One region of the Paraburkholderia sp. SIMBA_054 genome, then DNA from elsewhere that is predicted to be linked to it. Evidence: predicted binding sites of a transcription regulator. Region 1 holds the regulator's gene; each other region holds the start of a gene.
The links. Region 1 encodes LexA, which represses DNA repair genes until DNA is damaged. Its sites were predicted from a motif close to ACTGTATNNNNATACAGT; they were not measured.

Region 1 (2,266 bases):
ACGCGTACGCCCATGCCGCCAGATAGTTCCAGCGCGCGCCGCCCGACGTCTTCGGGTTCGGCGTCACGATCGACACGCCCGGCTTCACGAGATCGTCCCAGTCCTTGATGTGCTTCGGGTTGCCCTTGCGCACGAGGAACACGATCGTCGACGTGTACGGCGACGCGTTGTCGGGCAGGCGCTTCTGCCAGTCCTTGTTGATGAGGCCCTTGTTCGCGAGCGCGTCGATGTCATAAGCGAGCGCGAGCGTCACGACGTCGGCCTGCAGGCCGTCGAGCACCGAACGCGCCTGCGCGCCCGAGCCGCCGTGCGACTGCTTGAAGGTGACCGACTCGCCCGTCTTCGCCTTCCATTCCTTGCCGAAGGCCTGATTGACGTCCTGATACAGCTCGCGGGTCGGATCGTAGGAAACATTCAGCAGCGTGGTGTCCGCATGCGCCTGCGCGATCATCCCGACCGCCGACGCAGCGCCCAGCGCGAGCGCCGCGACCAACCGCTTCGCGCTGCCGCGCTTTGCCTTCTGTGCTCCTGCCAACCCCGTGATCCGAATGCCCATCGACCTTCTCCGTCTTGTTGGTGTGACTGCCTGGTTTCCGCTGATTGCCGCGTTTCGCTGCTGCGCAAGCGGCAAGCGCCTCTGCCGCTGCGTGGGCGTTGCTGCTGCATCAATGGAAGGCAGTCTATCCAGGTGGCTTCATCATTAAAAATAATGTTTCTTCATTTTTTAATACGCAATAGTGGTAAAGGAATGGTTTGCGTCCGCGAGCGCGTCCGTAGCGTCGTTTCAGCGTCGCCTTTCGACGTTCACACGACACCCGCCGCGACGAACTTAAAGTAAAGCTTGAAATGCGCCGAATACTGTATAAAAATACAGTCACCTGTCTATCCATACAGTGGCGCCATGACCAAACTCACCGCACGTCAGCAACAGGTTTTCGAACTGATCCGCCGCGCCATCGAGCGCACGGGCTTCCCGCCCACGCGGGCCGAGATCGCGGCCGAACTCGGCTTCAGCTCGGCGAACTCGGCGGAAGAACACCTGAGGGCGCTGGCGCGCAAGGGCGTGATCGAGCTGGCGGCGGGCGCGTCGCGCGGCATCCGCCTGCTCGCGGGCCAGGACGATTCCCCGCACCAGTTCACGCTGCCGCACGCGAGCATCATGCAGTTGTCACTGCCGCTCGTGGGCCGCGTGGCAGCCGGTAGCCCGATCCTCGCGCAAGAACATATCTCGCAGACTTATACGTGCGACCCGTCGCTGTTCTCCAGCAAGCCCGACTACCTGCTGAAGGTGCGCGGCCTGTCGATGCGCGACGCGGGCATCTTCGACGGCGACCTGCTCGCCGTGCAGAAAAAGAGCGAAGCGAAAGACGGCCAGATCATCATCGCGCGTCTGGGTGACGACGTGACCGTGAAGCGCCTGAAGCGCCGGCCCAACGGCATCGAGCTGATCGCCGAGAACCCCGATTACGAAAATATTTTTGTTCAGGCCGGCAGCGCGGAGTTCGCGCTGGAAGGCATCGCGGTCGGGTTGATCCGACCGACGGAATTCTAATTAGCTGAACACTGTCTGGAGAGACTCATGGAACGCCTTGCCCGCTTGCTGCCCTTTCGCCAGTTCGGTCGTCTGCGCCATCTGCGCGAGCTTGTCCCTTGTGGTTCGCTGACGGCGCTTGCGTCGAACGTCACGGGCGGCACGGCATCGCTGTTCGATGAAGAACCCCAACCGCTGCCGTCCGCGCAGCCGGCATTCGCACGCGTGTCGCTGAACTCGGGCCTCAATGCGGAACCGGCGCGGCGCGCGCCCGTGCGGGTCTACCACGGGTCGTCGCGACTCATCATGGTCGGCACGGTGGACGCCGTGTGCAATATGATCGATCGCGCGATTGCGGAGCAAGGCGATCAGTTGGCCCAGCAGGCGGCGTGAGCGCGGTACAGGCGTGTGACATTCACGCTGAGAAACGCTTGCTTGCAAACTTGCGGGATCGTTTCGGTGCCGATCGGGTCCACACCTGATCGATATTGAAAACGGAGCGTTCTGCACAATGGCAGGTTTGATAAGGATGAAAGGCCGGGTTGGCCGGTCGATTCTGATCGCGTTGATCGTGATCGTCGTCGTGGCCGCGCTGGGTTATGCGTACGCATCGCCGTATATCGCGCTCGACCGGCTCAAACGCGCCGCCGATTCCCGAGATGTCGAAACGGTCAACGCGTACGTCGATTATCCGGCGCTGCGCGACAGCCTCAAGCTACAGGTCACGGGATTGCT
Region 2 (2,266 bases), on a different contig from region 1:
GAATCGCGTACAAGGCAGCAACATCCTTTGGGTCTGGGTTCAGCCATGCGTCGATATGCTCTTCTTTGATGGGCACAATGCATCGGTCATGACCGGCCGCAGCAATTTCCTCGGGCGGCTCGTCCGTAATTGCAGCAAAAGACAGCAGGTCTGGCTCACCAGGAGCGGACCAATGCGACCACAGACATGCCACGAACATCGGTTGGCCGTCGCTCGGTCGGAATTCCAGCACCACATTTTCGTCCTTCTCACCCTCAGCAAGCTGACGCCCTTCCATCTTCGCGCGGCTCACGTTCTCGTAGAACACATCGACGACGAGGATGCCGTGCCGATAGCCAAAGAGAGGCTTCCAGAATCCACCCAGGTTGTCGCGACGCGCGTTGTAGGTGCCCGGATATTTGATGTCGTAGTTCGCGGGCTTTCCGGCAATGCGGCATTGATAGCGCATCGGCTTGATGACGCGCTCGCCATCTTCAACGACGAGGACGGGTGCGTAATAGCCAGGATATATGCGTGAGTCCTGAGGTTTCAGCTCTGTGCGCTTGAGGTCATCAATGCGCCTCAGCGTGGCTTCGATTTTGTCAGTCGCAATTCGTTTGCCCGCTGATGCCGCCTTGGTCACCTTCTTTTCCAGCGTGCGCTCTGCGTCTGCAAGCCGGGTACGCTGCTTGAACAGCTCCTGTTCGAGAGCGGAATTCTGGGTCTCATTGAACCAGCCGATGGCGCGCCGGATTGCATCCGTTGCGGCCTCGTCCGCCTCCAGGAATGCAACATCAAGCGCCTTTGGGACTTTAATCCTGGAAGCAGCCTCTGCCCTATCGAAATAGAGTTTCGCGAAGTCCTCGATGCTCGTATGGGCACCGAACATCCGAACGTATCGACGGTAGTTCGCCTGAATTTGCGCGCTGTAGCACATCAAACTCTCCCAAAGACAAATATCCAGCCGGCAGGACGGTCATACGGCCAGCCTCCGCGTACACCCGCAACGTGCATCTGCCGTTTGGCGACGGATCGCGCAAATAGTTGAGTCCTTTTGCCGCTCCTATCGCGTAGCTCAGCGTCGGCGCTAGCACCATGATACTGGCAGAAAATCCAGGCTATACTGTATATCCATACAGTAATTATCTGACCATGGACAATGCTCGCACCCCATTACCGGAGTCAATCCACCCAGCGCTCTGGCGCGCATCGCAGCTCGCGCGCGGTCGCGTGTCAACCGTCGACACGGGGTATCCGGTCTTGTCGCACGAGCTGCCTGGCGGAGGGTGGCCTATTGGGGCGCTCACCGAAGTCCTGGCGCAAGCACTGGGTTCAGGAGAGATACGGCTGCTCGCCCCGGCACTCGGGTCACTGAAGGCGCCAGTGGCCCTGGTTGAGCCACCGTGTGCCCCGTGTGCACAGGGTCTCGCGTATTCAGGCATTCGGGCCGAACAGGTTCTCCTGTTGCGTGCAAAGTGCTCAAACGACCAGCTATGGTCGGCGGAGCAGATTCTGAAAGCGAGTACATGCGGTGCCGTCCTGCTGTGGCAGACGCATGCCCGCGCAGATGCGCTCCGGCGCCTGCTGTTGGCTGCTCGCTCGAGCACGTCACTATTCTTCGTATTTCGGCCCATCCGCGAGGCATCAGATGCGTCTCTGGCCGAGCTGCGAGTTGCGGTGCGTCCCGCCGAAGAAGGCGTGAACGCGGACATCATCAAGCGCAAGGGCCCGAAATTCGAAGGCGACCTGACTGTAAATGTGCGGCCCGAGGCAGCGCTCATGAGCGCACGCGCTCGGTCGCGCCGAGCGGTCTTGCCGTTTGAAATCGAAGCTCGAGCAACCGGCGATGCATTCGCCTGACTGCGGCGATTCATCCAAAGGAGATTTCATCATGAGAGCGGACGAGTGGGTTCGAGAGGCTGAGCGAGAGTCAAGGCTCGTCGACGCGCTGTACAAGGCGCGCTACGTCATTTCGTTGCACAACGGCATGACCGTACGGTGTGACGGTGAGGAATGGGCGCTGGACTTTGGGCAGGAGCTGAAAATGATTGACGCAGCGTTAAAGACGGCGGGAATTGACACCGGGCGCCTGAGGCAGTAGATACTTGCAGATCCACCCGAACTGAGGCAATCATTGTGATCGTGCACGGCATGGAGGACCTTGAGAGGTCGACAGATGCAAACTGAGAAATATCGCGGATACACGCTGTGGGGCCACGCCATCTTGCAGCAAGAAGACATCCTGCGACGGGGGCGATTCGCAGGAAGCGGCACAATCATGCGCGAC
Region 3 (2,266 bases), on a different contig from region 1:
AGCCATGCCGCCTGTCCCGTTGGAGCGACGCTGATCGTGGCCGTAACCCCGATCGCGTCGGCAACTCGCCGCGCCATGCGACGTACCGAGCGGATGCCGCCGAAGAGCCGCAGACTCGCTGACACGTCGATGAGCACCGTGCTCTCCTCGGCGATCACGACCTGCGGTGACAGGTTCAGCAGTCCGGTGGCGATCCCGCGCACAGCGTTGACTTCCGCCGTACTGTCGCGCTCCTGCATGACCGTGGCCGGCGAGAGCGTGAGGACGCCGCCGCGCCGCATGCCGATGCAGACCCCGTCCGCGCGTGCGCATGGGTCGGCGGCAATGACGCGCTCCTTTTCGAGCACGGCAAGGCCTGCGCCGTCATCGGGCTCATGCGACCACTTCGGCCGGAACACTTCGAGGCACAACAACGGGAGATGGACGCCTATCCACAGTTGCATTGCGTTTTACGTTCAGGATTGGAGAGGGCGTCAGGGCGACGAACAGCGGTTCATCGCGGGCGGGGCCGCGGCGCTTCAGAAACTGGACATCGACGCCGCCTTTGGCCGCACGGATCGCAAGGCGCAACGGGGCAGGCGAGGCGTCGCGTGTCGTCGCGAGCGGTCGCGCCATGAAAAAGAGCGACTCGGACGTTTGCGCGGCCAGATGCAGTCGCCGCACCGCCTCGGGCCGCACGTGCTGCTGCCAGAATACGAGCGCGCCACAGGTGCCCGCACGCAGAATCTGCTCGGCAGCCCACAGCGCGTCGGCCGTCTTCGGCGCTTTCACCATCATCAGATTGGAGGCATCCAGGCCCCACCATGCGAACGCCGTCGGCTGGACGTTGTGCGGCGGCTGCAGGAGCACGACCGGCTTAGATCCAAGGCGCTCGAAGGCAGGTCGCAGTAGACGCAGTTCCCCGCAGCCCGTCTGCTGGACCAGCAGATCGGTCAGTGCGCCGCGTGGCCAGCCGCCGCCGGGCAATTCCGCCGTAAGTGCGTCATCGCCGCAAGGGATGACCCGCGATGCAGCGCGGGCCAACTGGTTTCCTTTCCAGAGCCCGGGGTGTATCGCTTCGGGTAGCATGACGGCGCTCATCGCTCTCCCCTCAAAACACTGTATATATAAACAGTAGTATAGCCTGGTAACGCGCCCCTTACATCGCCCGTGCGAAGCGACGTGGCTTTCGAGGCGGGTACGCCAAATGCTGCGATCGGGATGCAATCCCGCGCCGTCAGGTCGCGTGGACTGCACAGCCGGCCCACTTCATGGCGACACGTACAGGCAGTCGGCTGAGTTGAAAGCCAGGCGCTTATCACGACGCCTGGCTTTTTTTAGCCGGCGACGCCCCGTCTAGCGCCGTCCGAACGTGCCGTGACGGGGTTTCCGGGGGTGGCCAGAGGCGGCGCTGCGCCGGGCAGGCGCGCGAGTATCGGGCGCACCGGACTTCAGCCACGCGGCGACATCTGTCCGGACCTTGCCCACAAAACCGATGGCATCCTGAACCGCCTCTGCCGTCGACAACTGCTGCGCGATGTCGTCGGGCACTGCACCGACCGCCATCAAGACCGCCCGGCCAGCCACAAGACGTTCCGTCGTCGTGCTGCCATGCGTAAGGGTCAGAAGAAAAGCGGGCTGATCTTCGGCGTCCGGGTCGTATGCAATATCAACCGACGAATCCGGCTCTGCCGCGTCTTGCCATAGCGTGTAGAGGTCAGGCGCTGCGCAGTCCGTCAGTTCCGCAGCCCTGTCGAATCCGTCATTCACCTTTACGACCGTGTGCCCGACCGGATCAATGAGATAAAAGTGGAACACGCCCGCCTCCTCGCCGCACACCTACACCCACGATAGGCTACGGAGGGAGCAATTTGTCGGCCAGCGGGCGGGCGGGGCTAGTGCTGCAGGCTGCCGCGTGCCGCAGGGAGGCCCGTTCGCCCCAAAGTACTAGAAAATCGTCGGCGCGCGCGTTACATACCGGGATTTCCACAGCCTCAGTTGGTGTCACGCAAAATCTGCTCGGTCGCGATGAAGCGTCAGTCGTCTTGTTCGTACTCGTCGTCAGTTCGCCCGTAGATCCGCGGCCAAGGCCACGGTTCGAGCGCCCAGGCTGGCGGATGATCGACGAGTTCAAAGCCGTGTTCGCGCGGCTCATCGAAAATGTCGTCGGCCGTCTCTTCCAGAATTTGCTGCATGTAGTCGACGTCACGAACGCTCATTGGATGCCACCGTTTGTGGTAGCGATCCTGCCCGGCGATCACTTTTCGCGCCGAAAGATCGATGATGA

Region 2: a site for LexA is predicted at 1,102-1,119, ahead of imuA (translesion DNA synthesis-associated protein ImuA). Genes of this name have one in related genera too.
Region 3: a site for LexA is predicted at 1,098-1,115, ahead of imuA (translesion DNA synthesis-associated protein ImuA). Genes of this name have one in related genera too.

The regions. Positions count from the first base shown of each region.
Region 1 covers NZ_JAWRXV010000069.1:38,771-41,036, forward strand. Annotated here, with positions in the region: gene SB822_RS46185 (sulfate ABC transporter substrate-binding protein) at 1-556, opposite strand, end outside; gene lexA (transcriptional repressor LexA) at 902-1,552, shown strand; gene SB822_RS46195 (hypothetical protein) at 1,580-1,924, shown strand; gene SB822_RS46200 (DUF2939 domain-containing protein) at 2,043-2,266, shown strand, end outside.
Region 2 covers NZ_JAWRXV010000008.1:150,778-153,043, reverse strand. Annotated here, with positions in the region: gene SB822_RS12295 (SOS response-associated peptidase family protein) at 1-916, opposite strand, end outside; gene imuA (translesion DNA synthesis-associated protein ImuA) at 1,132-1,839, shown strand; gene SB822_RS12285 (hypothetical protein) at 1,871-2,080, shown strand; gene SB822_RS12280 (hypothetical protein) at 2,156-2,266, shown strand, end outside.
Region 3 covers NZ_JAWRXV010000071.1:20,435-22,700, reverse strand. Annotated here, with positions in the region: gene SB822_RS46730 (Y-family DNA polymerase) at 1-443, opposite strand, end outside; gene imuA (translesion DNA synthesis-associated protein ImuA) at 373-1,080, opposite strand; gene SB822_RS46720 (hypothetical protein) at 1,336-1,797, opposite strand; gene SB822_RS46715 (hypothetical protein) at 2,016-2,266, opposite strand, start outside.